DNA from 4 places in the Neobacillus phoenicis genome. Region 2 is predicted to be linked to each of the others. Evidence: predicted binding sites of a transcription regulator. Region 2 holds the regulator's gene; each other region holds the start of a gene.
The links. Region 2 encodes Rex, which represses fermentation and respiration genes when NADH is low (regulators of the CRP and FNR family bind a similar motif). Its sites were predicted from a motif close to TTGTGAAATATTTCACAA; they were not measured.
Positions count from the first base shown of each region.

Region 1: a site for Rex is predicted at 4,870-4,887, ahead of AA0X95_RS11250 (DUF6803 family protein). Genes of this name have one in related genera too.
Region 3: a site for Rex is predicted at 2,936-2,953, ahead of AA0X95_RS12380 (cytochrome c oxidase subunit 2A). Genes of this name have one in related genera too.
Region 4: a site for Rex is predicted at 2,558-2,575, ahead of hcp (hydroxylamine reductase). Genes of this name have one in related genera too.

Region 1 covers NZ_CP154847.1:2,183,771-2,191,410, forward strand. Annotated here, with positions in the region: gene AA0X95_RS11215 (patatin-like phospholipase family protein) at 1-244, shown strand, start outside; gene AA0X95_RS11220 (SA1362 family protein) at 273-665, opposite strand; gene AA0X95_RS11225 (DUF1385 domain-containing protein) at 724-1,668, opposite strand; gene AA0X95_RS11230 (YqhR family membrane protein) at 1,949-2,446, shown strand; gene AA0X95_RS11235 (M24 family metallopeptidase) at 2,522-3,583, shown strand; gene efp (elongation factor P) at 3,605-4,162, shown strand; partial or broken gene AA0X95_RS11245 (DUF6803 family protein) at 4,493-4,612, shown strand; gene AA0X95_RS11250 (DUF6803 family protein) at 4,613-4,711, opposite strand; partial or broken gene AA0X95_RS11255 (PCYCGC motif-containing (lipo)protein) at 4,944-5,252, shown strand; partial or broken gene AA0X95_RS11260 (hypothetical protein) at 5,190-5,330, opposite strand; gene AA0X95_RS11265 (c-type cytochrome) at 5,329-5,985, shown strand; gene AA0X95_RS11270 (hypothetical protein) at 6,235-7,284, shown strand; gene AA0X95_RS11275 (cytochrome c maturation protein CcmE) at 7,299-7,640, shown strand, end outside.
Region 2 covers NZ_CP154847.1:225,183-232,822, reverse strand. Annotated here, with positions in the region: gene tsaB (tRNA (adenosine(37)-N6)-threonylcarbamoyltransferase complex dimerization subunit type 1 TsaB) at 1-22, shown strand, start outside; gene rimI (ribosomal protein S18-alanine N-acetyltransferase) at 35-484, shown strand; gene tsaD (tRNA (adenosine(37)-N6)-threonylcarbamoyltransferase complex transferase subunit TsaD) at 481-1,503, shown strand; gene AA0X95_RS01065 (ABC-F family ATP-binding cassette domain-containing protein) at 1,888-3,807, opposite strand; gene moaC (cyclic pyranopterin monophosphate synthase MoaC) at 3,976-4,473, shown strand; gene AA0X95_RS01055 (redox-sensing transcriptional repressor Rex) at 4,508-5,161, shown strand; gene AA0X95_RS01050 (YhbD family protein) at 5,289-5,912, shown strand; gene AA0X95_RS01045 (polymer-forming cytoskeletal protein) at 5,925-6,644, shown strand; gene AA0X95_RS01040 (cytoplasmic protein) at 6,660-7,382, shown strand; gene AA0X95_RS01035 (MDR family MFS transporter) at 7,395-7,640, shown strand, end outside.
Region 3 covers NZ_CP154847.1:2,390,372-2,398,011, reverse strand. Annotated here, with positions in the region: gene AA0X95_RS12400 (dynamin family protein) at 1-301, opposite strand, end outside; gene AA0X95_RS12395 (hypothetical protein) at 473-637, opposite strand; gene AA0X95_RS12390 (isoprenylcysteine carboxyl methyltransferase family protein) at 660-1,229, opposite strand; gene AA0X95_RS12385 (type III polyketide synthase) at 1,230-2,318, opposite strand; gene AA0X95_RS12380 (cytochrome c oxidase subunit 2A) at 3,187-3,336, shown strand; gene AA0X95_RS12375 (cytochrome c oxidase subunit II) at 3,358-3,834, shown strand; gene AA0X95_RS12370 (b(o/a)3-type cytochrome-c oxidase subunit 1) at 3,834-5,501, shown strand; gene AA0X95_RS12365 (DMT family transporter) at 5,528-6,439, opposite strand; gene AA0X95_RS12360 (carboxypeptidase M32) at 6,436-7,640, opposite strand, start outside.
Region 4 covers NZ_CP154847.1:2,368,314-2,375,953, reverse strand. Annotated here, with positions in the region: gene AA0X95_RS12305 (DEAD/DEAH box helicase) at 1-330, opposite strand, end outside; gene AA0X95_RS12300 (Crp/Fnr family transcriptional regulator) at 458-1,156, shown strand; gene hcp (hydroxylamine reductase) at 1,197-2,495, opposite strand; gene AA0X95_RS12290 (Hsp20/alpha crystallin family protein) at 2,689-3,171, shown strand; gene AA0X95_RS12285 (YppG family protein) at 3,226-3,681, opposite strand; gene AA0X95_RS12280 (YppF family protein) at 4,161-4,370, shown strand; gene AA0X95_RS12275 (DUF1798 family protein) at 4,405-4,761, opposite strand; gene AA0X95_RS12270 (hypothetical protein) at 4,849-5,124, opposite strand; gene AA0X95_RS12265 (DUF2515 family protein) at 5,465-6,448, opposite strand; gene recU (Holliday junction resolvase RecU) at 6,641-7,243, shown strand; gene AA0X95_RS12255 (transglycosylase domain-containing protein) at 7,292-7,640, shown strand, end outside.

The DNA.
Region 1 (7,640 bases), 2.0 Mb from region 2:
CGATTATGAGCACGAGAAGCATAAAATAAAAAACGGGATTCAATTATTTAGTGCATTATTTGAGACGATGAAGGATGCACATGATTCAAGATACATCTCCAAAAAACATGTGAAGAACATTATCTTTATTCCTGCTGAAGGCGTTTTTTTAACTGAATTTCATCTTACTGAGGAAAAAAAGCGGAAATTAATTGATGTTGGTAGGGAGCAGGCAAAGAAATTTTTGGATAAGTGGTGTTATTAATTAATACAGAAAGATAAAAATCGAGTGTCTAAAAGGACGCTCGATTTTTCTTTTTCCCCTTTTTACCGTCGATGACGGTTAAATGAGCAGGAGATTTCTTTTTTGTCTTGTTGCTTTTCTTTAATGTTGTTAACGTCCCAAGAGAAGAGCTTTTCATCGTAGAGTCTCCGCTCTTTTGCTGTAATCGTTTTTTGGATTTTTTTGCTGCTTTAAGAAATGCCCGCTGCTCTTTTTTCTGAGGGCTCGAAATTGAAAATTTACGAACAAGAAAATAAATAGCTAAACCGATCAATGCGATGATAGCAATTCTCTGAATGAAACCGGCAGGGTTAGCTGTAAATGAACCGAGTAGGCCAACCAGAGCTAGAATGACAAGTCCACCAATGACAAAAAATGATGTCCGATTTTTCAAGAAAGCCACCTCCCTAAGAGCATCTTAAGCATTTTTTTCCTCTTTTAAACACTGTAGAATAAAAGATTTAGACAATTTCCTCACTTTTCATATCATATTCAGATTCTTTTTCTCTTTTTAATAATTCTTTAAAGGAAAGAATCGCAACTTCCACTTGGTCATCGTTTGGTTCTTTAGTCGTTAATAGTTGTAGCCAAAGACCTGGAAGACCTAAGTATTTTAAAACAGGAATATCTCTTAATTTGTTTGTAATTTGTAAGACTTCAAAAGCAATACCTAAAACCACAGGTATCAAAAGAAGACGATCCACAACCCTTAACCAAAGTGGTGTTGTAGGTACAAACATGTAAACAAATACCCCAACAATGACTGTAAATAAGATGAAACTACTGCCACAGCGGTAATGGAGGCGGGAGTGTGCCTGAACATTTTCAACCGTTAACTTTACACCTGCTTCGAAGGTATTAATTACTTTATGCTCTGCACCATGATATTGAAACACCCTCTTGATAAGAGGTGTAAGTGAAACGAAATATATATAACAAAGCAGCAGCAATAGCTTAAAGAACCCTTCTACAAGGACTTGGGCAAAATCGGATGGGAAAATTGGCTTGGTTAGTACAGCTAAAAATACAGGTATTAATGTAAAAGCAAATTTTCCAAATAAGAATGAAAGGACCCCAATAACTGCTACCCCAAGATACATGGATAACTTAGAGACTTCTTTTTCCTTTATGGTCTCGTCGTCCTTTGGATCAACATCATATCTCTCAGTGGAAAAATTTAAGTGCTTTGACCCATTTGCACTTGCTTCAATAATTGCGATAATCCCACGAATAAATGGAATCTTTTTTAAGCTTGTTAGGTAAGGGTTTTCCTTACGAGGTAAATGAAAATATTCTACAGAACGATCTTTTCTGCGAACTGCAGTAACATAATGATGTTTACCGCCAAACATTACGCCTTCCACGACCGCTTGGCCGCCATAAACCGGTTTTTGAGATTTAGACATGGTTATTAACACCAACCTATAACAAAGTTGCACAATAGCAGAAAAAGATAAATCTGTTTGTACTTAAATGTATTCTACTAGAAAAATGAAAAAACCTCTAGGAATGACATAATTTTTACATTTAAATTCCGTAAAAAATTATTTTCATGCAAGGATTGGAATTCTAAAGGACATAATAATGAAGGAATTTCAGCTATCTATTTATAAAGGAATATGAAGAAGCGTGTAATTTGATGAGAATACAATTCCAATTAACAAAAAATGTACGGGGGTTGACACAATGGTTAAAGAAATAAAGAAGTCAGATTATCCAAAACCCATGTCTTTTGTTGCACTGGTTTTTTGGACAGGTTTATTTGGCGGGGTCTTTTGGGGTACAATTGGTTATATTAGCTACTTTTTTAATTTTACAGATGTTGCCCCTAATGCCATATTGGAACCTTGGACATTGGGTGAATGGAAAAAAGGGTGGATGGGAACTGTTATTTCCATTTTTCTCATGGGAGTATTATCAATAATTGCTGCTTATGTTTATTACTTTACCCTGAGAAAAGTTAAAGGTATATGGTTTGGATGGGGTTACGGGATTGTTTTATTCTTATTAGTATTTTTTGTTCTTAATCCTATCATTCCCAGTATAAAACCACTTTTTGAATTAAGCAGGGACACGATTATTACTTCAGTATGTTTATTCAGCATCTATGGAATTTTTATTGGATATTCCATCAATTATGAGTATGAACTTAGTAAAGTACAAGAGAAAGAGGCCACAACGTAAGTTTCGATTAGTCGGATTTGGTAGGTTGTGATAAAATATTTTTGTCCTCATTGAACAAAAGGAGAGTGGAGAGTAATGGAGAAAATAGAAAAACTAAGATCTTATTTTTCAACACATGGTATTGATGGGTTAGTAATAACCAGCCCATTTAATCGCCGCTACATATCCAATTTTACAGGCTCAGCTGGTGTGGTTTTAATCAGTGCGGAAAAAGCTTTGTTTATTACAGATTTCCGCTATACTGAACAGGCTTCTAAGCAATGCGAAGGTTTCGAGATTATTAAATTTTCTGGTTCCATTCCAGAGGAAGTCGCACAACAAGCAAAGAACTTAGGCATTCAAAAGCTTGGATTTGAAGAGGATTTTCTAACTTACTCTTCCTTTAAATTATATGATAAAGAAATCGAAGCTGAACTTGTTCCGATTTCTGGTGTAATTGAAAAGTTACGCTTGATTAAGACTGATGCAGAGATTAAGATATTAAAGGTAGCAGCAGATATTGCTGATGCGGCTTTTAAACATATTTTAGACTTCATTCGTCCTGGAAAAACTGAATTAGAGGTATCGAATGAACTAGAGTTCTTTATGAGAAGAGCTGGTGCAACTTCTTCATCTTTTGATACGATCGTTGCTTCCGGGCATCGTTCAGCGCTTCCACATGGTGTTGCTAGCAACAAAGTGATTGAGGCTGGAGATTTTGTTACACTAGACTATGGTGCGTATTACGATGGATATGTTTCTGATATAACTAGGACAATTGCTGTTGGAGAACCTGATGCAAAGCTAAAAGAAATTTATGAAATTGTCTTTGAAGCACAGGCTCGAGGTATGGCTGGAATTAAACCTGGCATGACTGGTAAGCAAGCAGATGCACTAACAAGAGACTACATAACAGAAAAAGGTTATGGGGAATATTTTGGGCACTCAACTGGACACGGTATAGGTCTTGAGATACATGAAGGCCCTGGTCTTTCATCAAAATCAGATATTGTTTTAGAACCAGGAATGGTTGTAACCTGTGAACCGGGTATATATATCCCAGGCCTTGGCGGTGTTCGGATTGAGGATGATACATTGATTACTGCTACTCACAATGAGGCTCTTACTCACTCAACAAAAGAACTAATTATTTTGTAATGAATTTTAGGAGGAACTTACATGATTTCTGTTAACGATTTTAAAACAGGATTAACAATTGAAGTGGATAACGGTCTATGGAGAGTTATTGATTTCCAACACGTAAAGCCAGGTAAAGGTGCGGCTTTTGTCCGTTCTAAACTACGTAACCTTCGTAATGGAGCTATTCAAGAAAAAACATTCCGTGCTGGTGAGAAAGTTGAAAAAGCACAAATCGATAATCGCAAAATGCAATACCTTTATGCTAGCGGTGACCAACACGTATTTATGGATATGGAATCCTACGAACAAGTGGAACTACCTGCTAGCAACATTGAGTATGAATTGAAGTTCTTAAAAGAAAACATGGAAGTTCACATCATGATGTTTGGTCATGAAACACTTGGCGTGGAATTGCCAAACACGGTTGTTTTAGAAGTTACTGAAACTGAACCAGGAATTAAAGGTGACACAGCTTCAGGCGGAACAAAGCCTGCTATCCTTGAAACAGGACTAAGCGTTCAAGTTCCATTCTTTATTAACCAAGGGGATAAATTAATTATCAATACAACTGAAGCATCATATGTATCAAGAGCATAATAACATAAAATTCGAAAGCCTTAGTCCGAAAAATCGGATTAAGGCTTTTTTATTCATAGCTAGGTTAATGCATTATGTTGATTTGACACACCTGTTGATTGGAGCGGAAGGCGCGAAGACTCCTGCGGGAGTACGGGGCAGGGGAGGCCCCGCAGGAGCGAGCGACGAGGAGGCTCCCCGGCACGCCCGCGGAAAGCGAAGTGCCTGGAGCGGAAATCAACAGACAATTTTAACAGAAAATCTTTAACAATTTCTCCATAGTTTCTGCTAAGTTTCTGCACATTTATTTTTTACATTAATGGTGTAGACAAAATAAAGGAGAAGATGATCATGAACATGACGCATTATATGGGGTTATTAGCAGACAATCAACCATGGAATTTAATTATCTTTATGGCCATTCCAGTTATATGTGCTGAAACTATAGCCATCACAGAACTCGGTATACTTTTAAATCCAGCCCTTCCATTCACTATTTATTGTTAATGGAATATAGGCTGTCTTCATTAAGTAAAGGAAAATTCCTTTGAAATATAAACCTGCAAATATACCTACTACCTTATTTACTTTTCTTAAGGTACCACCTAAATTCCTTGTACTTTTACTATCATAAAAACTTCACTAAATAGTAAGAAATTACATCCGTTCTACCAATTACGCTTTGCTAAAATAAACTAGTAAATATATTCATGGAAGGGGTGAACTGATTATGAAACGAATCACATCTTTTTTGTTCCTCTTCATTTTAATTGCGATCGTAGCAGCGGGTTGTAGTTCAAAAATGGAAGACGTTACCCTTGATAAAAAGCATAAACCTTTACCTGATTATGTATTGAATTCTTCAGAAAAGATTCAAGAGACATATGTTTTGGCAGCAACATATCCAGAGGTAATAGCACAGGTACCTTGCTATTGTGGATGTTTTGCCCAAGATGGTCATAAAAGTAATCTAGATTGTTATATTAATGAAATGGGTCCAGATAATGCTGTTAAAGAATGGGACTCCATGAGTATATCGTGAGACGTCTGTATAGATATCGCCCGGGAGGCGATCGAAATGCATCTTGACGGTAAAAGTCCTAAGAAGATTTATCAGTTGATTACAGAAAAATATAAAGACTTTGGGGAACCAACTCCAACACCTGAGCCCAAGTAAGGAGTAACCCATGAAAAAGATATTAATCGGAAGTTATATTTTGATTATTATTGGAATTATTGTCTGCATAAATAATAGTCACTTGTTTGAAGGTAATAGCTCAAAAGCTGTTGCTGCGGGCGAAAAACTGTATAAAAAAAACTGTCTTGTTTGTCATGGTGACACCGGTAAAGGTGAAGGGGCAAACGCAGGGACAGCCATTAACAGTCAGAAATTCTTAAGTTCGGTTTCTGATAAAGACTTATATAATTATGTTAAATACGGACGAGAAGGTACAGGCATGCCTGCTTATGGACCTAGATTGTCAGAAAAAGAGTTAACCAATCTAGTTGCTTTTATGAGAGATTGGCAAACGGAAGAACTGAAGTTTGATGTTCCTATAACCTTTGCAGGGGACCCGGAACGTGGAAAAGCTCAATATAATTTATATTGTCTTAACTGCCATGGGGAAGCGGGAGCTGGAAAATTAAAAATGGGAACGGCTTTAGCCAATCCACAGTATTTAAAATATACAACCGACAAGCAAATTTGGATCAGCACCGCTTACGGCAGAGAGGAAACACGTATGGGTCCTTCATTAAAGGGACTTGAAGGAGCTCGTCAACTTAAAAAAGAGGATATAACGGATATCGTTACATATATTCGATCCCTAGAAAAAAATAAGTAATGTAAAACCCTGAATCCAGATTGGATACAGGGTTTTATTTTTGAAGAGGATTAAAAATCATAAATCCCTTAAATGTGAACAATTTGTGGTGGTTTTTTGACGAAATCGCAACGATTTATAACGGTTAACAAAATGTTCAAGAGTGCTTCAACAACTAGGTATAGATAACGATTATATTTATTTCAAAGAGGACTATAGTGGAAAATAGTGCTACATCGTAATAAAGATTCCACTTCAAGGAGGATAAATATGCTTAAGAAAAAATTACTAGCATTTTTCGTCGTTGTATCGTTTGTATCAAGTTATATGACCCCAAAAGCAAGTGCGGAAACGACATTTCAAGCAGAAAAGTTTCCATTTAAAGAGATGCAAATTCAAGTTATGCCTGAGTTTGATTACCCTGAGGGTTGGTCGAGAGATATACCATCCTTATTAGTAGGCCAATACGGAACCATAACAAATAGTAGCGGTCAAGATTATGACGGAAAAATAGAAATCCCAGTACCAGCAATGGAAAAAGGATTTGAGGCTTATTTAGTAGCAGAATTCCCAGAAGAAAATAAACCGGAAGTACAGAGCCCCTATGATGTAAATAAGGAAAAAGGAATCATTTCGTGGAAACCAGCAAAAGCCATTAAAAAGAACGAAACTTATAAATTTGTTATTGAATACTATACAAAATCGGTAGTGGTTAAAGATAAAAAAAGTTTTACATATGAATTGATTCACAATGCTGATATTGAACTACTAGATGTCATCTTTTATGCTCCTATGAATGCAAAAGAAATCCAACTTGAGCCAAAAGCAGAAAATAATTCAAAAAGTGAGTACGGAGAGGAACTCTATTACTACCAATATAAAAATGTAAAAGCAGGAGATAGCTTAAAATATTCCTTCTCATATAAAAAAGACGGAACGGAATCTACCATGGAGGCCGTCAACAAAGCGGAACCACCTAATGATGAAAACCACAGTGGTGTGACAGCAACTGACCAGGTGAAAAATGGAGGAACAGATAACTCAACACGACCAATCATCGGTGTTGGAGGAGCATCGATTATTGGAATTGCGATAATTATTGCTGGTCTCTTTGTTTTCTTAGGTTTAAAGGGAAATAAACAGTCCACCAAAGCAGCAGCTAAGGGTTCAAAACATACGAAACAACAACCAAAGAAAACATCTATCAAAAAGGAAGATAAGTCAACAAATGCTGAAGAAAAGAAAGAGCTACGAAAAAAACTTTTAACTGGAAAAATAGACCAGGAGATGTACGAAGAAGAAATGAAAAAACTTATCTAATGAGGTGAGAGGGAATGAAGAAAAATACGATTGTTATGCTTGGCGGTTTTGTTATCGCTGCTGCCATCGTTTTCTTGCTTATGGCAGCAACTCCAGGGTCAAGTGGCGTTGAACTAACGATGAAGGAGCTATTGGCAACCCAGAATCAACATAAAGATGATTTTGTTACGGTAGAAGGGCTATTAATGGAAGACACCATTAAGTGGAACCCAGACAAAATCGAACTTAAGTTTGATGTAAAGGACAACGACGGCAATATAATGCATGTTATTCATAACGGTCCTAAACCAGATAACTTTTCTGAAGGTGTGATAACCATTCTTCAGGGAGCGCCAACAAAAAAGGATACCTTTGAA
Region 2 (7,640 bases):
AGGGAAAATAAAAAATGGATAGGGAAAGAGAAATATGGTAGATTCTTATGTTTTTCGATATATGAGGGAAGAGGATATTGACCAAGTACTTGAAGTAGAGCATGCGTCCTTTACCACGCCTTGGAGCAGGGAAGCATTTTATAATGAACTACACAATAATAAATTCGCTGTCTATATTGTCCTTGAGGAAGAAAATCAGATCATTGGTTATTGTGGAACCTGGGTTGTCATCGATGAAGCACACGTGACAAACGTGGCCATAATGCCTGGATATCGAGGAAAAAAGCTAGGAGAGGCATTAATGACTAAGCTAATGTCTATTGCTAGAGAGTTAGGAGCTAGAAGTATGACGCTTGAAGTAAGGGTAACGAATCATGTTGCACAATCCCTTTATCGGAAATTAGGGTTTCAAAATGGCGGAATTCGAAAAAATTATTATTCAGATAACCAAGAAGATGCATTAGTAATGTGGGTGAATTTATGAAAAAAGATCAGTACATTTTAGCAATAGAAACAAGCTGTGATGAGACAGCAGTAGCGATTATTAAAAACGGCCGTGAGATTACAGCCAATGTCGTGGCATCACAAATAGAAAGTCACAAGCGGTTTGGCGGGGTAGTACCTGAAATTGCCTCCCGTCACCATGTGGAGCAAATTACCATCGTGATGGAGGAAGCGTTGAATCAGGCAAACCTTACAATTGCTGATTTGGATGCCATTGCTGTCACAGAAGGTCCCGGATTGGTGGGTGCGCTATTAATTGGTGTAAATGCCGCAAAGGCTTTGGCGTTTGCCCATAATAAGCCGCTTGTACCGGTCCACCATATTGCCGGACATATCTATGCAAACCGGCTGGTAACAGAAATGAAATTTCCTTTGTTGTCTCTTGTGGTTTCTGGTGGCCATACAGAGCTTGTTTATATGAAAGAGCACGGTCAGTTTGAAGTAATTGGCGAAACAAGAGATGACGCAGCTGGAGAGGCCTATGATAAGGTGGCAAGAACGTTAAATATGCCGTACCCAGGCGGTCCGCATATTGATCGCTTAGCACAGGAAGGAAGCCCAACGATTGATTTGCCTAGGGCTTGGCTGGAAGAAGGCTCGTTTGACTTTAGTTTTAGCGGCCTGAAGTCGGCTGTCATTAATACGGTCCACAATGCGGAACAGCGCGGTGAAACGATTGCACCGGAAGACCTAGCGGCAAGCTTCCAAGCGAGTGTCATTGATGTACTTGTGAAAAAGACAGAAAAGGCTGTTGCCCAGTATGGCGTGAAGCAAGTATTAGTAGCAGGCGGGGTGGCAGCTAATAAAGGGCTAAGACATGCACTAGAAAAGGCGTTCGCTGAACAACCTGATATTGAATTAGTCATTCCTCCGCTATCCTTGTGCACCGATAATGCAGCCATGATTGCTGCAGCAGGAAGCATCATGTTTGAAAAAGGAATCAGAGCAGGTCTAGCGCTAAATGCGAATCCGGGATTGGATATTGAAATGCATAATTAATAATGAGTAACCCTTCCTTCATGGAAGGGTTTTCTTGTGGATAATTAATTTTTAAAATGATTGAAAACTCCTTGGGTTGTGGATAACTCAAGGGTAAACTGTTGATAATGTGGATAAAAACAGTAATTACTGTGGATAATGTGGAAAAGTGTGTGGAGTAACTGAAATGGTAGGCTTTAAAATGTAGATAAGGTTGTGGAAAAAGGGGCGTTTTTTTACAAAATTGTAGATAAATGAAGAAAGTGTGTAGAAATAATCGGAAAGTGTGTAGAAATACCGCAGATTTGTGTAGAAAAACAACAAAAGTATGTAGAAAAAATCCCCCCAGCACAAAGACAGAAAAAAATATAATAAAAAACCGGGCACATCAGCCCGGTTTTCCTATTAATCAGCCAGCTCAGCCCACTCTTCCATTAATTGCTCAAGCTCCGCCTTCGCTTTTTCACTTTTTATGTTAATCTCCAGCACTTTTTCGTGATTTTGGAACACTTCTGGGTCACATAACTGCTGTTCGTAATCCTGAATTTGTTCCTCAAGCTCTTCAATCCGTAACTCGATTTCTTCTAATTTCCGTTTGCGCTGGCGCTCTAGCTTTTTGCTTTCCTTCTCCTGTTGATAAGAGTTTTTTTCAAAAGCTTCAACCTGCGCAGCCTTTTTAGCCGATTCCGCTAGGGCTAATGCAGCCAATTCTTCCTGCTCGAGCTTCTTTTCTAAATAATAATCATAATCCCCAAGATACTCCATGCTGCCATGTCTGCTTAATTCCAATACCTTAGTGGCAATCCGGTTAATAAAATATCGGTCATGGGATACAAACAAAATGGTACCAGGATAGTCAATCAGTGCATTCTCAAGGACTTCCTTACTATCAAGGTCCAGGTGGTTTGTTGGCTCGTCAAGAATGAGTACATTGGCCTTTTCTAGCATCAGCTTGGCAAGTGCTAACCGAGCCTTCTCCCCGCCGCTAAGAGTGGAGACTATTTTTAACACATCGTCACCAGAGAATAAGAAGTTTCCAAGAACGGTTCGGATTTCTTTTTCACTTTTCAACGGATAGTCATCCCAAAGCTCATTTAATACACGCTTATTAGAGGTTAATTCCGCCTGTTCCTGATCGTAATAGCCAATGGAAAGGTTTGTTCCATAATAGATGGTGCCGGCAAGGGCAGGGAGCTTCTTAATAATCGTTTTTAGAAGCGTAGACTTACCAATTCCATTTGGGCCCACAAGAGCAATACTTTCCCCTTTAAAAGCCCGGAACGAAATCGCCTCAGATACCTTCTCTCCATCATAACCCACCGCAAGAGAATCGACCGTTAGTACATCATTCCCGGTTTGTCTTTCAATTTCAAAAGAGAAAGTGGCAGACTTTTCATCACCAAGAGGCCGGTCCATTAAGTCCATTTTCTCCAGCTTTTTTCGACGGCTTTGCGCTCGTTTGGTGGTGGAGGCTCTCGCTAGATTCCGTTGGATAAAATCCTGTAAATTAGCAACCTCTTGCTGTTGTTTTTCATAAAGCTTCAAATCTCGCTCATAATTGGCCGCTTTTTGTTCAAGGTAAGAACTATAGTTACCCGGAAACTTTTGGATTTGCTTGCGGGATACTTCATAGACCTGATTCACGACTTTATCTAAGAAGTAGCGGTCATGAGAGACGATTAAAATCGCGCCATCGTAGCCCTGTAAATATTGTTCCAGCCATGAAAGGGTATCAATATCTAAATGGTTGGTAGGCTCGTCCAATATTAATATATCAGGTTTGGTTAGCAGCAATTTCCCTAAGGCGAGCCGGGTTTTTTGACCACCGCTTAAACTAGCAATCATGAGAGAATGATCCTGGAAGTTTAAACCGTGCAGAACCGAACGAATGTCAGCTTCAAACTGGTATCCGCCCTGCTCCTTGAATTTTACCTGAAGGGTATCATATTCTTTCAGCACCCGTTCGTACTTGCTTGGGTCTTCAAACACAGAAGGATCGGCCATTTGTTCTTCCAGTTTGCGGAGCGATTTTTCCATGATTTGAAGTGGCTCAAATACGGTTAACATTTCGTCCCAAATGGTCAATTTGGATTCTAATCCAGTGTTCTGGGCTAAATACCCGATGGTTACTTCTTTTGGTTTGATGATCTCGCCGCCATCATGAGACAAATGTCCGGCAATAATCTTTAATAAAGTCGATTTTCCGGCACCGTTACGGCCAACAAGGGCCACTCGGTCTCTCGTTTGTAATTCTAGCTTTATATTCGATAAAATAAGGTCAGCACCATAATATTTTTGTAATTGATTCACTTGCAATAAAATCATTTTATTCACCTCTATTACTTAGGACTAGTGTACCGTATAAGCGGAATGACAGCAATAACTCGGACTCTTCTAGGTGCTGTTCTTATAAAAAATCTAGTGATTCGTTCAAAGTTTCACACACATAAAAGGAAAAATAGTGTATTATTTTTTGATAGGAGGATTTTTTATATGGCCGAATTTACGCATTTTAATGAAGAAGGCAGAGCAAAGATGGTCGATGTCAGTGACAAGCCCGAAACAGCACGTACTGCTCTTGCTCATTCTAGCATAACCGTAAGTAAAGAGATTTTTGATAAAATAACCAATCATGAGATGAAAAAGGGCGATGTATTAGCTGTTGCCCAGGTTGCTGCTGTGATGGCGGCAAAAAAAACATGGGATCTCATTCCAATGTGTCATCCCATTCCACTGACAGGTGTGAATATTTCTTTTGCATGGGAAGAGGATCAAACAGGAAACTTTCAATTACATATTGAGGCAGCGGTGAAAACTAAGGGGAATACAGGTGTGGAAATGGAAGCGCTCACAGCTGCATCTGCTTGTGCGTTAACCGTTTATGACATGTGTAAGGCAGTTGATAAAGGGATGGTTATTGGACCAACCTATTTAGTGGAAAAAACAGGCGGTAAAAACGGTGATTTTAGAAGAAATGAACAGGTTAAATAAGAGTTAAAAAACCATTCATGGGGTGTGGGAGAATATGAGTAACGAAACGATGAAAATACCACAGGCGACAGCGAAACGGCTGCCCCTCTATTATCGATTTTTAAAGAACCTGCATACTTCCGGCAAACAAAGAGTTTCATCTGCAGAGTTAAGTGAAGCGGTAAAGGTAGACTCGGCAACGATTCGCCGTGACTTTTCCTATTTTGGGGCATTAGGTAAAAAGGGGTATGGCTATAATGTTAACTATTTGTTAACCTTTTTCCGGAAAACGCTGGATCAGGATGAATTAACGAAGGTTGCATTAATTGGGGTTGGTAATTTAGGGACTGCCTTTTTAAATTATAACTTTTTAAAAAATAACAACACGAAGATCGAGGTCGCTTTTGATGTCGACCCGGAAAAAATGGGAACCATGATTCGTGAAGTTCCGGTTCATCATATGGATGATTTGGAGAAGGTATTAGAAAATAGTGATATTCAGGTGGCTATTTTGACGGTCCCTGCTCCTGTTGCCCAAATGATAACGGACCGACTTGTAAAAGCAGAGGTCAAAGGGATTTTGAACTTTACGCCCGCTCGGTTAAATGTACCAGCGTCGATTCGGGTTCACCATATTGACTTGGCAGTGGAACTGCAATCATTGGTTTACTTTTTAAAGCACTATCCGACAGTGGATATAGAAGAATAGAACAGGGGAAGGCCTTTTACGATGATTTAATCGTAGGAGGTCTTTTTTTTTACAAAAATAGGTAAGTCACAGCTTTACAAACGTAACAGTGTTATGTTACATTGATAAATAGAAAGGGGTTTTTATCATGAGCGAGGAGTTAATCTCAAAAAAAGACCTATTAGAATTAGCTGGAATTTCGTATGGGCAGCTATATAGATGGAAGCGAAAGGACCTTATTCCAGAAGACTGGTTCATCCGTAAATCAACCTTTACTGGACAGGAGACCTTTTTTCCAAAAGAGAAGATTCTAGAAAGAATCAATAAAATCCAAACAATGAAAGAAAATTTATCGCTAGATGAACTGGCAGACATGTTTTCACCGAATATTTCTGATTTGCAGCTAGGAAAAGATGAGTTAGTAAAACGTAACATTGTTTCATCAACTGTCATGGATTTTTACCTTGAGAATGAAAAAGGAAGCCTTACCTTTACGATTACTAGAATGCTCGAGGTATACGTGCTTGAGAAGCTGCTGCAATCTGGTGAGATTAATCAAGATGAAGGAAAGATGCTGCTTCAGGTGCTAAAAGAGCATGCGGCTTTAATCAAACAAAAAAGCTGTGAATTAGTGATAACAAGGAAGCTTGGGGTGTCATCATGTCTTTTGCTTATTAACGCAGAAGCCATGCATATGGATCTGGGGACGAAAATGGTTGTGCAGCTCTCACTGATGTCGTGTATGGAAGAGATCAAAGCAAAATTATTATAAAGGAGAATATACATGGATATGAAGGAAAGAGGAGACTTAGTCATCAATGGCTTCGGTGCTTCCAATGGCGGGACGTTTCGCCAGGTCATTGTCAATGGATTCGGTACGGTTAACAGTGATGTTGATTGCGTTGAGTTTGAAAGTAATGGTTTCGGGACTGTGGATGGGAATGTGACAAGTGAACAGGCCAAAATAAACGGTAAAGCAAAGGTCAAGGGAACGATTGAATCCCAACACTTATCGATAGATGGAACGGCAAAGATTGATGAAAATCTATATGTGAAAAAATTAAAGGTTTCTGGCAAGGCATCTGTTGGTGGAAAAGTGAAAAGTGAAGAAATCAAAATTAATGGAGTGTTAAGGGTAGAGGGAGATTGTGAGGCGGAGATTTTTAAAGCAGATTCTCAATTTGCTATTGGCGGATTATTAAATGCCGAACAAATTACGATCCAACTTCATGGCCCATGCAAGGCAAAGGAAATCGGCGGAGAAACAATATTGGTGAAACATAGAGGTTCTTTTTTTGAAAGTCTTATTAAACCGCTGTTTTCCACTCAGCTGGAAGTGGAATTTATTGAAGGGGACAAAATTGAACTAGAGAATACCATTGCCAAGGTTGTACGGGGAAATCAGGTAAAGATTGGGCGGAATTGCCAAATTGGTGTCGTAGAGTACCGGGAAGATTTTTCACAACATAAAAATGCTGTAGTCAAAGAAAGTATAAAAGTGTAATTGGGGGGTAGGACAATGGAGAAAAGCAGTAACCTTATCATAAATGGTTCAGGGAGTTACCCTGGCGGTCAATATAGAAAAATCAGCATAAGAGGAGAAGGAACCATCGTCAATAATGTCGACTGCTCCAGCTTTCATGTATATGGAACAAGTGAGGCGTGCGAAAATGTGAAAACACGATCAGCTAAGATTTTGGGTGAGGCAGAGGTTAAAGGATCGATGGAAGCAGAGGAAGCACTTGTCATGGGAACAATGACTGTTGGCGGGAAGGCGCAGCTGAAAAAAATGAAGATTTTTGGCTTGTTAGAGGCGGATGACCGATTGATGGGCGAGTCCGCCGTAATTAAAGGAAGTATCTCTGTAAAAGGTGATGTCGAGTATGAGAAATTTGAATCGAGCGGAGGCTTTGAAATTAAGGGGTTGCTATCTGCCGACAACGTTAAAATTATTCTGAGCTTTGGTGAGAGCACAGCAGAGGAAATTGGCGGCGGGAAGATTTCGGTGAAAAGAGGATCTTGGTTTATTCCATTCACCAATATTCCACTCTCAAAGAGGGCGGGCTTTCTCGATGCGAAAGTTATCGAAGGCGATGAAGTGTACTTAGAAAACACAAAGGCAGCAATTGTTCGGGGAAATAGTGTGAAAATCGGACCAGGATGCGACATTGGTTTGGTGGAGTATCGAGACGATTTGACCCATGACCCTAGTGCCACGATTAAGACGAAAACAAAGATTTAAGGGGGACATGGGATGACAGCGAAGGAAAGCAAATTAGGGTTTGTTGTTGCAGGATTATTATTGGGGATTTTAATGGCCTCTATGGATAATACAATCGTTGTGACCGCCATGGGGACGATTGTTGGTGACCTTGGGGGGCTAGAGAGCTTCGTTTGGGTTGTTTCTGCTTATATGGTTGCAGAGATGGCGGGGATGCCAATCTTCGGGAAATTGTCTGATATGTACGGACGGAAGCGGTTCTTTATTTTTGGGCTAATT
Region 3 (7,640 bases), 2.2 Mb from region 2:
GTTTGAAATATACTTTGGCATATTCCTCTCCTGCTTTTACTCTAACAAGGTTTGCACTAGTCGGGATCGGACTTGAGGGTAATAAATTCTCACCTACCACCCGATTGATCATTGTTGATTTTCCCGCTGAAAAATGCCCGCAAAAGGCAAGGAGGAACTCCTTATTCATTAATTTTTTTGCAAGTTGTTTCGTTTTTTCAGCGTGTGCTTCATCATTCTCATCAGTTAAAAAATTATATAAAGAAGCAATCTTATTTTTAAGTGTTTCAATAGTTTCAATTTGACTTGCGGTTTTAACCATTACATTTTCCCCTTAGCAACTTAGTAATGTTTTTATTTTATACGATAATTCAAACATTTCCTATCTTGACACAACTTTTATAGAATAAATTTTGTTTTTTCACTTATTGAACGTAAAGAAAAAAGCCAAGGATTTCTCCATGGCTTTTGAAAGTATTCTAACTGATATCATTTAATGAGTTACATTTCGTAAGACGTGCTTCATGACAAATGCATAAATGACTACGGTTCCTCCAACAAAAGCAAAAGCCATATGTAACACCTTCCTTATCGAGCTCTGATTGAGAATGATTTTCATCGTTGAGATAAGTTTAACATAGCTGATAATCGTTTTCAATAACGTTTTCCAACTGTCACAATTATTTAACAATCTTAGGGAGAAAACGATTACAATTTTGAAAGGCATCAACATATTCAGTTAAATCCTGAAGAGCCTTCTCTTCCTCCTGAATTCGACGCGACAAAATTATCGCATTAAAGATAGTGAACAAGATAGCCGTTAAATAGGAAGAAAATAACAATGGAACAACCAGTAGCTCGATAGCTACGACAAAATAATTTGGATGTCTTATAAAACGATAGGGTCCTTTCTTTATAACCTTTGCATTGGCTAAGATAAGAATTTTCGTATTCCAATACCTTCCAAGCGAAGTGATTGCCCATAATCTGACTAACTGAGTAACTATAAAAACAATTAGCAATAAAGGCCATATTGAGGATAAACCGCGATTCAGCCAGACCTTTTCGCCGAAAAATGCAACAAAAAACAGAATATGCATGCCAACTATAACTCTATAATGCTTTACTCCAAACTCAATGGCTCCATTTTTCTTCATCCATTTTTCATTACTTTTAGCAATAATAAGCTCCGTTACTCTTTGAGTAATGATGACTACAAATAAAACAAGGAATGGAAGAAAATTATTCATTTACACCCACCTCATTAGTAGCAGTTCGGAACTAAACCCTGGACCTAGAGCTGTTCCAAGCCCGATAGTATCCTTTGGAATATCCTTCTCCATGATGCGTTTCAGTACATAAAGGATTGTAACCGAAGACATATTTCCGAATTGCTTTAAGACCTCAAAGGATACATCTGTCATGGTAGTAGGAATATCTAATGATTTAACATAGGCATCTAACACTTTTTTACCTCCAGGGTGGGCAATAAAATAGTCTATCTCACTTAGGTTCATATGATATTGATCTAGAAATTCCTTCACATTGGGCTTTAACCATTCTTCAATAATTCGAGGTATATCTCTGGAGAATACAACGTACAAGCCTGAATTTTTAATCTCCCAACCCATTACGTCCAATGAGTTTGGCATAAGTGTTGATTGTGTCCCGATAATCGATGGATATGCCGCTTTTTTTCTATAATTCTTTGTATTCGAAGAGTCGCCACAAATCAATGCACAGGCAACCCCATCTGCAAATAGTGAGACCCCTATTAAATTACTCTTTGACAGATCATTACGTTGAAAGGTTAAACTGCAAAGTTCAATTGATAGGACAAGAACATTCGCTTCAGGAAATGCTAAGCAATACTCAAAAGCTCTTGATAATCCCGCAGCCCCCCCTGCGCATCCTAGTCCCCAAATAGGTACACGCTTCGTGTGTGGACTAAAGGGCAGTTGATTCATGATTCTCGCATCAATACTTGGGGTTGCCACACCTGTAGTTGAAATAAAAAAAATCGCGTCAATTTCTTCATAAGGCAGTGTTTTTCCAAGAAAATGAGTATTATTTAAGCATTTGGTAATCGCCTCACTACCAAGTGTAACAGCAGCATCTATGTAAGCATTATTTTTCTCCTCAAAAGTATGGTTACCTTTAAACCACTCTAGCCCTTTCACAAAATGCCTTTTTTCGATTTGTCCATTTTGAAAGGCTTTTAAGAGTCTTTCAATATCCTTAAATGAGTTAGCAAAAAGATCCCTCGCAAACTCAACTGCTTTATTTTGATTAATTTCATGTGCAGGAATAACTTCTGAAACAGAAAGAATAGTGGGCATCATACATTCTCCTTCATTCTATGTACGGGTATTTTTTCCAGTAGTCATGAGAATTATTCGAATGTTTATGTCACTACTTGGGCAAAAAAAAAGCCTCCCTACGACAGGGAAGCAAACGTTTTGAAGGTTGTTGTTGTGCTCTTAAATTATATCGCGATTTTAATTTTCCTTCATTACATAATCTTTACCAATTTTAGTGGCTTATTGTTTTTCTGGTTGAGCTTGAACTTCAATCTTTATTTTTTTATTTGCCAATAATCCGCAAACTTCACAAAATTGTTCTGCGTTATATAATAATCGACATTGTTCACAATAATATTTTTCCAAAGAAAACCCTCACTTCCTAATTTTAACTATGCTCTGTTAAATTTGCCTGTTGATTTCCGCTCCAGGCACTTCGCTTTCCGTGGGTGTTTCGGCGAGCCTCCTCGGCGCTTGCGCCTGCGGGGTCTCCCCTGAACCATACTCCCACAGGAGTCTTCGTGCCTTCCGCTCCAATCAACAGGGTATAAAAATCAACAATGTTCTTTAACACAGCCTTAAACTTATTCATTATGATTTATCTTATTTTTGCTATTTCAGGAATGTGACTTGGTTTCAAAAACTGGACTTTATGCTTGTGAAATATTATTCAATTACTTTTATCACAGGTAAAGTGTGATGGTTCACATTTATGTCACATTTACCCCTTGGTTAATGTGACATAAATCACTGTTATATCAAGTTTTTAACATTAACATAGTAGTTACCTAAGGAATGAACAATTTGTGAACTTCCAAAACTATATAGTTTACTTTCACAATTGTTTTGTATTATGAAAGAGAACTTATTATTTAATCTTTACTTTTCTTGAAGGGAGTGCAAGGGGATGGCAAAAGCGGAATTAAAAACAAAACAAAAAACTGAGATCGAAGACAGCTCTTCTCTCAAAGGAACATTAGCTTCCGTTTTCTTTTTAGGATTTTTCATTGTGGTCACCTGGGTAGGTGTCTATTACCTATTTGTAGAACGTTTTTAATGATTGAAGGGGGAAAAGGTTATGCATATGCATAAATTTGAAAAAATATGGCTTGCATTTGGAATAGGTGCCCTTGTAGTATTTTTGGTCACAATTGGCGTTAGTGCTTTTTATCTAGGTAACAAACCACCTAGTTGTTTAACTACTATTAATCCTGAGAAGGTCAATCAAACAAAACCATTTACTGAGCCAGGCCTTCACAAAGTTGAAGGGAAAGAATGGAACTATGAATTAGTGTATGTGGCTTCAGCCTTCTCATATAATCCTGTGCAAGTAGAAGTGCCACTAGGTGCGAAAGTAAGGGTCATTGCAACAACAACAGACGTTGTTCATGGATTCGAAGTAGCTGGAACTAATATTAATATGATGCTTGAACCTGGTTATGTCAGTGAATATACGACAACCTTTGACAAGGCTGGCGAATATCTAATTGTTTGTAATGAATATTGTGGTGCTGGACACCATCTAATGAGTTCAAAGATTGAGGTGGTAAAATAATGGTTAACAATACAGCTGTAATAGTAAAAGTTGACCCACGTGATGCAAAGCTATCGATGGCACACTTTTTTGTCGCCTTCTCCGCTCTTGCTCTTGGTGGTTTGATGGGACTTCTCCAAACCCTCGTTCGTTCTGGTAAATGGGAGCTTCCGTGGGGAATCGATTATTATCAAGTTTTAACTGTCCACGGAGTTTTGATGGGACTTGTTTTAACCACTTTCTTTATTATGGGATTTCAATACGCTGCAGTAAGCAGAACAACTGGAGGACATTCCCCAGGAGCAAGACGTACCGGCTGGATTGGTTTTTGGGTCATGTTGATAGGTACATTAATGGCTGCAACAATGGTTTTGCTTAAAGAAGCATCTGTTCTTTATACGTTCTATGCTCCACTAAAAGCACACTGGATTTTTTATTTGGGCTTAACCTTTGTAGTTGTCGGAAGCTGGATTGATGGTTCTGCTCAGATTCTGACTTATGCAAAATGGCGTAAGAATAATCCAGGACAACCAAGTCCTTTATTAAGCTTTATGGCTGTAGTGAATACTGTTCTTTGGATCGTTGCTACATTAGGTGTTGCTGCAACCGTTTTATTCCAATTACTGCCTTGGTCACTTGGCTTAGTGGATACTGTTGATGTTTTAGTCAGCCGTACATTGTTCTGGTATTTTGGTCACCCATTAGTTTATTTTTGGTTATTACCAGCTTATATGTGTTGGTATGCCATTATCCCAAAAATTATCGGTGGAAAAATTTTCTCCGATTCCTTAGCTCGTTTATCCTTTATTTTGTTCTTGCTTTTCTCTATACCGGTAGGGTTTCACCACCAATTAACCGAACCTGGAATTGATCCAGCATGGAAATTTTTACAGGTTATCTTGACTTTCATGGTTATTATTCCTTCATTAATGACAGCCTTCTCTTTATTTGCAACCTTTGAGAGATATGGCCGTTCAAAAGGTGCAACTGGTCTTTTTGGTTGGTTCAGAGTTCTACCATGGGGTGATGCTCGTTTTATCGTTCCATTTATCGGTATGGCCGTCTTTATCCCAGCTGGTGCTGGTGGTATTATTAACGCTTCAAACCAGATGGACCAGGTAGTTCATAATACTATATGGGTAACAGGACATTTCCACTTAACGGTAGCAACATCTGTTGCGTTAACATTTTTTGGAATCTCATATTGGTTAGTACCGCATTTAACAGGACGTAAATTAACAAAAGCAATGAATAAACTAGGTATTATTCAAGGCTGGGTATGGACAATTGGAATGGCCTTCATGTCAACTTCCATGCATGCACAAGGTTTGCTTGGTGGCCCACGACGTTCTTCCTTCTCAACCTATGGTGGTGCGAAGCAAGCGGCAGAGTGGATCCCTTACCAAATTGCTCAAGCAGTTGGTGGCTCAATTCTTTTCTTAGGAATTATCTTAGTGCTAATTATCTTTATCAATCTAGCATTCTTTGCTCCAAAGGGAGAAGAAGAATTCCCAGTTGGTGAAGCAGAACGTCCGGAAGAAAAAGCGCCAATGGTATTTGAAAACTGGAAGTTATGGCTTGGTATTACTGCTGCTTTAATTCTTTTTGCTTACACCATACCTTTTATTGATATCATTCAAAATGCACCACCAGGATCGAAAGGTTTCCAAACTTGGAGTAAATGGTAGTTTAAATAATAGAGAAAAGGCTTCAATCATTGGATTGAAGCCTTTTCTTCATATATTGGTTTTGAATGATTTTTTGACCGATTTACTATTAATACAGATAATAGAATTAAGGAAGTACCGATAGCCTGTGTAACACCAAACCCTTCTCGATAAAGAAAAACGCTTAAAAGAGTAGCTACTACAGGTTCAACCGTTGCAATAATAGCAGCTTTACTAGTGTCTATCTTTTCAAGTCCTTTTGTATAAAGTAAATAAGCCAATACCGTTGGAAAAAGCCCCAAACCAATACCGTATAGAAGAACCTCCTTACTTACAAGTAAGGAACCCTTTTCCCAAATATTTGTTAACGGCAGTAATGTGATGGATGCAATGACAAACGTATAAAAAGTGACTGTAAAGGGTTGGTATTTTTTTAAAGCAAATTTACCAAAGATACTATATAAGGCGTATCCAAAGCCGGCACCGAGTCCTGTTAGAATTCCGATAAAGCTAAATTTTGTTGCATGAAAGCTTACTCCGGCAACCATTGCACACCCAGCAATAGTCCCTAAGACTGAAAGTAATTTTATCGAATTCATTTTCTCTTTTAAAAATAGAAAGGATAAAGCTGTAACAAAAACTGGGGCTGTATATAATAGAATGACAGCAATTGATAAACTCATCTGATTAATTGCAGAAAAGTAGCACCAATTAAATAACACAATGCTGCAAACTCCGGTTCCTATAAACAATTTAATATCCATCCATTTGATTTTCATCTGGGACGAATATTTACTGATACCTAGGATTCCAAGCAATACTGCTGCAGTAACTACCCTTAATGTGACAATCTCCATCGGTGTAAAACCTAAATCGGTAAGCTTTCTAACAAATATGGCAATAATCCCCCATAATGCAGCACTACAAGAAATGAGAATAATTGGAAGGAGCTTTTTCACTGAAATTGATAAACCTTTTGATATTTATCAATGAGATACTCAATTAAATAATTTGCATTTAAGCCCTCACCTGTAACATCTCTTAATATTTCAAGTGGTTTCTTTAATTTTCCATATTGATGAATATTTTTCGTTAACCACTCTTTAATCGGCAGCAAATCCCCTTCTTCTACCAATTCATTGAAATGGGGAATTTCCTCCTGCATCTTATGCTTAAATTGCGCTGCATACATATATCCTAATGCATAAGAAGGGAAATAACCAAAGCTTCCTCCTGCCCAATGAACGTCCTGGAGAATGCCCTCCGCATCACTCTTCGGAACAATTCCCAAGTACTGTTCATACATATCATTCCAAATCCGAGGAAGGTCCTTCACTTGCATGGATCCATCAAACAGACCTTTTTCTATTTCATAACGAATAATGATATGTAGAGGATAAGTTAATTCGTCTGCTTCAATCCTAATAAGGGATGGTTTAGATTCATTAATAGCTCTGTAAAAACTTTCAATATCAACTTGATCAAATTGCCCATTTGCGTATTTTTTTAGGCAATCAAAGTTATTTTTCCAAAATGGAAGGCTTCTACCAACAATATTTTCGTAGAATAGGGATTGAGATTCATGAATACCCATGGATGCAGCAGAACATAGAGGTGTGCCGATTAACTCTTTTGAAAAGTTTTGTTCGTATAAGGCGTGGCCACCCTCATGAATGGTACCAAATATAGCTGTCCGAAAGTCATTTTCATCATACTTTGTAGTGACACGTACATCCCCAGGATTCAGCCCAATCGCAAATGGATGAACAGTTTCATCCAGCCGTCCAGCCTGAAAGTTATAGCCCATCTTTGCCAGGATTTCTAAGCTGAATTCACGTTGACTTTCCTTTTTAAAAGTTTTAAATAAGAAATCTGTATTTGGCTTATTATCTGCTTCAGAGATTTTCTTTACTAAAGGAACAATCCTCTCTCTGAGTTTACCAAATACATCATCCAGTACCTCTGTCGTCATACCTGGTTCATACATATCTAACAAGACATCATATCTCTTTTCCGTATGCCCCCAGTAACTTATGAACCTTCTTGTCATCTCAACCAGCTTTTCTAAATACGGACTAAACATGGCAAAATCAGCTTTCTCTTTCGCTTCCTCCCAAACACTCTCTGCTTTGGATTGGATAATCACAAACTCTTTATATT
Region 4 (7,640 bases), 2.1 Mb from region 2:
TAAATACAATGCTCTCGAATTAGGATCCTGTAAAATCGATTGGAGAACTGGGAGGTTGTAGCAAAGGGTCTTCCCAGAAGCCGTAGGTGTAACAGCAACGATACTCTTCCCAGCCATAGCTTTCTCATAGGCTGATTTTTGATGGGTATATAGCTGCTCTATTCCCTTTGTTTTTAATGATTGTATCAACACCGGGTGCAGCTCGTCTGGGAGTGAAACAGATTGTGCGGTTTTTTCCGGGATCGTATGCCAAGTAACAATATTTTCTTTAAAATCTTCCTTTAATTTCAAATCTATTAACATTTCTTGCAGACTTTTCTTTCCATACATGCTCTTCACCTCGTTACTTCTATTCCAGCGAATGAACGTTCGTAAAAAAAGTATATCATAAAAATAAACTATTGATGGAATTTTTGTTACAATAGAAGATAACTGAAATAATTTTGTAGGTGATAGAATGAAAATAGAAGCAATTAAGAAAGTTCTTTCTGAATTCTCGCTTTTTCGAGAATTAAACGATCTGGAATTAACAAAAATAACTGACATCGCAATTGCCCGAGATTGGAAAAAACAGAGCCATGTTTTCCTTCAAGGGGACCCACTTGAAAATGTTTACTTTATTTATGATGGCAAAATTAAAATTTACAAAAGTGATATTAACGGCAAAGAACAAATTGTAGCAATAGCAAAAAAGGGAGAAATGTTTCCTCATGTTGGATTTTTTAGAAAAGGAGATTACCCTGCTTATGCTGAAGTTATCGAACCATCCACACTAATTGCTGTTCCAATATCAAAATTTGAATCCGTGCTCATAGAAAACCCTGAACTATGTATAAAAGTATTTAAGGTACTAGGTGAAAAAATTGTAGATTTACAAAACCGATTAGAAGAACAAATTTTAAATAATACGTATGAACAGATTATTAAGCTGATCATACGTATTGCACAAAAGCACGGTCAAGAACAGGGTGATGGAACTATTCTATTAAAATCAGAATTCACCAACAAAGACTTGGCCAACATGATTGGTACTACACGCGAAACCATCAGCCGTACACTCACTAAGATGAAAAAGGATGAATTAATCGAAGTAGATGAAGAAGGCAATATGATCCTTGACTTAGAGATACTAATGGAAGAAATTCATTTAATCTAATGAATCAACAAAAAACCCGCCAAAAATGACGGGTTTTTTGTTATTTTACAGCAAGCTGAAGCATTTCTTCCATATCTTCTTTTGCAGTACCAATCAACTTTAAATTAAATGTTTCTTGAAGAACCTGAAGAACTCCTTCAGAAATAAATTCTGGCGGCTTAGGTCCAATGCGAATATCTTGTATGCCTAAACTGAAAAGTCCTAGTAAAATAGCAACCGCTTTTTGTTCAAACCAAGATAATACTATACTTACTGGAAGCTCATTAATTTCACATTCGAAAGCATCAGCTAATGCCATCGCAATTTTCACTGTTGAACCGGAGTTATTACATTGACCAAGATCGATGTATCGTGGAATATTAGTCCCAGGCACAACCCCATAATCCACATCATTAAAGCGGAACTTTCCACAAGAGGTAGTTAATATAACTGCTTCTGGTGGCAGGGATGTTGCAAGTTCACGGTAATAATCACCTCCATGCCCAGGAGCATCACATCCAGCAATAACAAAGAACCGCTTAATCTTCTCTGTTTTTACCGCTTCAATCACCTCAGGTGCTAAACCTAAAACAGTTTCATGATGAAACCCAGTTAGTAATGTCTCATTTGAATCTACTGCTGCTTCAGGAAGCTCTAATGCTCTCTCAATTAAAGGAGAAAAGTCATCGTTCACAATTTTTTCTACATGCTCTAGCCCGGCCACTTCATATGTAAACATTCTATCCGCATAAGTCCCTTTAATAGGCATAACACAGTTAGTAGTTGCCAGTATAGCACCAGGAAATGCCTCAAAAAGACGGCGCTGATCATACCATGCTTTACCGATATTACCTTTTAAGTGAGTATATTTCTTTAATGCAGGATAACCATGAGCAGGCAGCATTTCAGAGTGAGTATAAATATTTATGCCTTTACCTTCTGTTTGTTTCAATAACTCTTCTAATGCAAAAAGATTATGTCCAGTAACAACGATACATTTACCCTCAATTTTATTTTGACTTACACGGATAGGTTTAGGTATTCCTAGACGGTTTGTATGGGCTTCATCAAGCATTCCCATTACACGAACAGTTGCCTGCCCTACTTTCATCGCCATTTCGATATGTTCCTGCACGTTAAAGTTAGAATTGGTTAACGTTAAGTATAATGCTTCATGTGTGGTTGCATCTACAAAAGCATCTGTATATCCCAGTTGATTAGCATGTGTGCGATAGGCTGCTATCCCTTTTAATCCAAAAATAATCGTATCTTGTAAACTGGCAATGGTTTCATCTTTCCCACATACTCCAATAACTTTACATCCACCTGATGGTGTTTGTTCACATTGATAACAGAACATTTATTTTTTTTCCTCACTTTCCTAAAACTACTGCCTAGCATACAAACAAACACTCATTATTAATGTGATATATATCACAGAAATTCAAGTTGTAATAAATCGTTCAAAAGTTTATAGCCATATTATGGCGACACCTACCTAGTTTCATCTGCATATAATATGGAGTGAAATATTGGAAAGAGGGGGAACTATTATGTCATCTATGCTTCCAGAAGATAAAAATAACGGAAAGAGACCATTGCCCGAGCCTTTTCGTGATTTGTTTAAATCGATGAATGATTTCTTAACCGAAAAACCAGTAAGGGGATTTTTACAAACAATTGATGATTTCTTTAAAACTCCTTTTCCAGTTGGATCTGGTTTTCATGTAGATACGGTTGAAACAGGAAAAGAATATATCATCACGGCTGAACTTCCTGGGGTAAAAAGAGAACAAATCAATTTAAATATTACGGGAAATTACTTAACCATTTCAGTAGAAAATAAAGAGCTAGAAACAGAGGAAGACGACATAAATAAAATATATCGCCAAAGATTTACTCGACAGCAATCATCCCGGACCATTTCACTTCCACATGCAATCAATGAAAAAATGGTAAAAGCCTCCTACAAGGACGGCTTACTACAAATTAAAATCCCGCAAGAAAAAGGAAAGATTATTGAAATTGAAGATTAAAAAGCAATAAAAGCAATGAGGCTGACTCAAGTAGCTATGAGTCAGCCTCTTCTATCATACTTTAAAAATTCCACCAAATCCTTTTACAAGCGACGATACTTGATTTACTGCATTCATCATTTGTCCTGCTGTATTTACCATTTTCGTAAAATCTACCGATCCATCTTGTGACTTAAAGGAATTTAATAATGATTGTACTCCACCTGGTTGTTTAGGAATCATATTTGATTTTGGATAAGGATTCATTACCGGGTATCCATTCATAGGCATATAGGATTGAGGAGGATTCATTTCCTCCTTTGGCTGCAAAGGGTTTTGGAAAAGAAATTGCGAATCCTTTTGAGAATATGGTTGATTCTGGTATGTCGCATTTTGTGGAACATAGCCTGGTTGATAGTTTTGATTATATGGCTGAAAAGTCTGCGGGTAATATGGATTTTGTTGTTGAAATGGATTCCATTCATAATTTTGAGCTTGAGTTTGGTAAGGATATGGCTGGTTTCGATTCATATACGGTTGCTGCCATTGAGTGCTTACCGGATCTTGGTGCATCATTTGCCCCGAGTATCCATAATTAAAGAAATGATTTGGTCTTTTTCCACCGATCATGGGCAAACATCTCCTCTTTATCTTTCTCTATTACACAGTTTATGAAGAACAGAATAAAAAGGTGATTATTTTATAGCACTGTTCTGTAAAACTAGTCTGTTGATTTCCGCTCCAGGTGCTTCGCTTTCCGTGGGCGTTTTGGCGAGCCTCCTCGGCGCTTGCGCCTGCGGGGTCTCCCCTGAACCGTACTCCCACAGGAGTCTTCGCGCCTTCCGCTCCAATCAATAGGGTATAAAAATCAACACTGTTCTTTAACACAGCCTCTAGCAAAGGACATTGTCTAATAAAGAGGAATTTTGTCTAAAGTTTAAATATTTTAAAAACTAGGAATCCTTTCTTTTCGTGTTACGATAGTAAAAAGGATGAAGGAGGAGCTAAATATGGACATTCACGAATTAAAAAGCAAATTTATTCAAAGTCGGGACTATCAAACAGATGACGTTAACGCATTAATGGATTTTGCTAAGAAGGCGTATATTCACAACGAAATTAGCATTAAAGAATATCGCCTTCTTGTCCGTGAGCTTGAAAATCAAGGTGCGGTAATTCCTAAGACAGAAAGCGAAAACTCCCTCATCGAAAATTCATAAACACCTATTAAAGAGATGCCTCAGCATCTCTTTTCTATTTTTTTATTTCTTTTATTACTTCCTGCAAAAAATAGTCAACTGTACGATGTGCATTTAAAAACCTTGTTCTACTAGTTTCAGGAAAGAATGCCTGAATGGATAATTGCTCAATATGTTCTGATGTTGTGTCAATTTGCTTTAAATGTAGATGTTTATGATCGCTCATTGTCAGCCATTTTTTCATTTCTTTTTTCCACTCTTCATTTATGCTTTTCACTTCATCTGAAAACGGTTTAATTACATCGTTAAATTCATACTTTATGCCTGTGTTCCGACCTTCCTGGTAATATTTCATGAATAATTGGTTATAATTCAAAAGTTTTTCTGTTAAATGGATAACTTCTTCTAACATTTCTTTTATTCCCTTCTACTAATACAAAATAAAAAAGTAGCCGATTCACATTGCTACTTTTAACAAGTACTATTATTTTAGCGGTAATTAAAAGCCTAATTCAAGTTTTAGAGCTTTTGCTACTTGGTTGTTTTCTGTGTACTCATCCAATATCCCTTGAGTAACACTTGGGTTTTCTATTTTCTTTTCTATAGCTGAAAGTTTTTGGACGGGTATCGTTAATTTTTCCTGTTCCTCTTGATTTAAACTGTAGCGAAGGTCGGAGAATGATGCTTCAAGAACGGACTCCAATTCTTCTAATTGATCGTATATTTCTGTCAGCATGGTAAGCAATTTTTCCTTTTCGGACAGTGGCTTATTCATTAATAAATCCTCCTCGCATTATTCTATTAGGTATAATTCTCCTTCTTTTATAGGCTTCCTTCTCGCATGACAAAACTAGAAGCAATTCGTCAAAGATAGTGTCAAAACTGCATAGTAGCTTTAACTTTTCGACATTATTTAAATTCGCATGAAAAAATCAAAAACCGCACAAGCTAGTATAGGAGGTGTTTTAAATGGCACAAAACAAAAACCAAAACACTAAACAAACACAATCAGAAGCAGGAAAAAAAGCAGGCTATGGTGATAAAAAGCTTGATGGACCAAATCGTCCATCTACTTAAAAAAACAGCTTTAAAAAGCAAGGGGAACCTTGCTTTTTCTATTCCCATTTTTTCAATTGTAATACTTGATGGAGTGACAGCATTAATTGAAGCTGGTGAGACTTCTTAAAGTACCAATCAGTAAGATGAATGGGATGACGATGCCGGGCAGGGAAATATAACCAAACTGGGGATACTCTTCTCTCTAAACTCCAGTCATCGTAAGCACGCTGATGATGTTCAATAACTGGAAAGGTTGCTCTTAGTATAGGAGTCCTTCTAACTGTTTTCACTTTGAAATACTGTTCATAATCAAATCTTGAACCAGAATGGGGTGTTTTCTCCGCAAACTCCAAAAAGTATGGAAACAGTCTTGGATGAAATAGTATACTCGCCAATCTTTTCCCTAGATTGATTCTCTTAGAAAGCGATTTAAATCCATTTACACTTGCACCGTAAACTTCTCCCCCGCATGTTGGAAACAGCACACAGCTAAAATGGAGCCAGTCTTGGAAAGAAAAAATCATAGAATGAAATACCTTTTTCTTATACACAGGATGTTCAATCACAGGCGTATGGATTACATTTTGCTCATTAATTATTAAAGCTCTTGTAAGCCTTTCCTTATCATTATTAATCCAGTATCTTTCCCACTCTTTTTGTATAAAGGAAGATACATTGAAATAGGGAAGTAAATGAAACATTGGTCGATTTATTTTCGTCGAATATTGGTAAAGCAGCAATTGTGGAAAAACGTCATGGAAAATAAGCCAGTTAGCACGCTCGTACGTAAGAAAAAGCTGTTTCCTTACTTTTTCTGCTAAAAGATGAGGAAATATAGTTCCCTCGAGGTCACACATATTCCATCCGCCGTTTCTTGAAACCATACTTGCAAGAAACGACCAAATGATATCGGGGTTTTTTTTAAAATATATAAAATAGGCATCTGTTCTTGATACGTTATCGAGGTTTTTCTTATTCGTTTCATTTATAATTTGACGAATGATTGATTGTTCCTGTATCGTAAGGTGATTCACATTCATTGTTCATCTTCCCTTATATTTTTTAATAGAGTATGAGTCCTATGGATTGACGCCTTTTAAGAAAAATGAATCATGATTATGTATGCCTTTCACGGTACAATTATTATTAGAGTGTGTTAACAACTATATTTTATACACCTCAATTACTCTAAGATTTGGTATGATAGGGATTAGCTTGAGAGGTGCAAATATATGAATTTTAACTATCCAAATGGAAAAAAATACAAACCCAAGGAACAGGAATCTGGAAATACAACCCAAATAAAGAAAAATAGTTCTTATAGTAATCGAGGTATGACACTAGAGGAAGATTTAAATGAAACGAATGAATACTATCGTGAAAGAAAAATAGCGGTGATTCACAAAAAGCCTACACCTGTTCAAATCGTTCAGGTTGACTATCCAAATCGAAGTGCTGCGGTTATTAAAGAAGCTTATTTTAAGCTTGCGTCTACTACTGACTATAATGGGGTATATAAAGGGAAATATATTGATTTTGAAGCAAAGGAAACACAAAACCCTACCTCTTTTCCTTTGAAAAACTTCCATGAGCACCAAATTCATCATATGGAAGAGGTCATTTCACAGGGAGGTATTTGTTTCGTTATTCTTCGTTTTACCAAATATGAACTGGTTTATTTGCTAGAAGCAAAACATCTGTTGACATATTGGGAACGAATGAAAAACGGAGGAAGAAAATCAATTACCAAAGAGGAAATTGAAGAAAAAGGTCATCGCATTCCACTTGGATTCCAGCCAAGAATTGACTATATTAAAGTAATAGAAAGACTATAGAGTTTCAACCAATGGAAAAGTGTTAGTTAGAAAGGAAGGAATTATCATATGTCTGAACAATACCAATCAAGAGAGGAGCGCCGAAAGAAACTCCAATCCAAAGGAAAACCAAAAGCCAAGAAAACATCAGGCGGACTTTTTAAAAAAATATTTTTAAGCCTTGTTGTTCTTGGAATCGTAGGTATTATTGCTGGAGTGGGGACTTTCGCCTATTTAGTAAAGGATGCTCCCAAACTTGACCCTAAACTATTGAAAGATCCGATCCCTTCTAAGATATTAGATAAAGATGGCAAGCCGATTACTGAAGTAGGGGCCGTAAACCGCGAATATGTTAATTATAAGGACATACCAAAGCAAGTTGAAAATGCTATTTTAGCTACTGAAGATTATCGTTTTT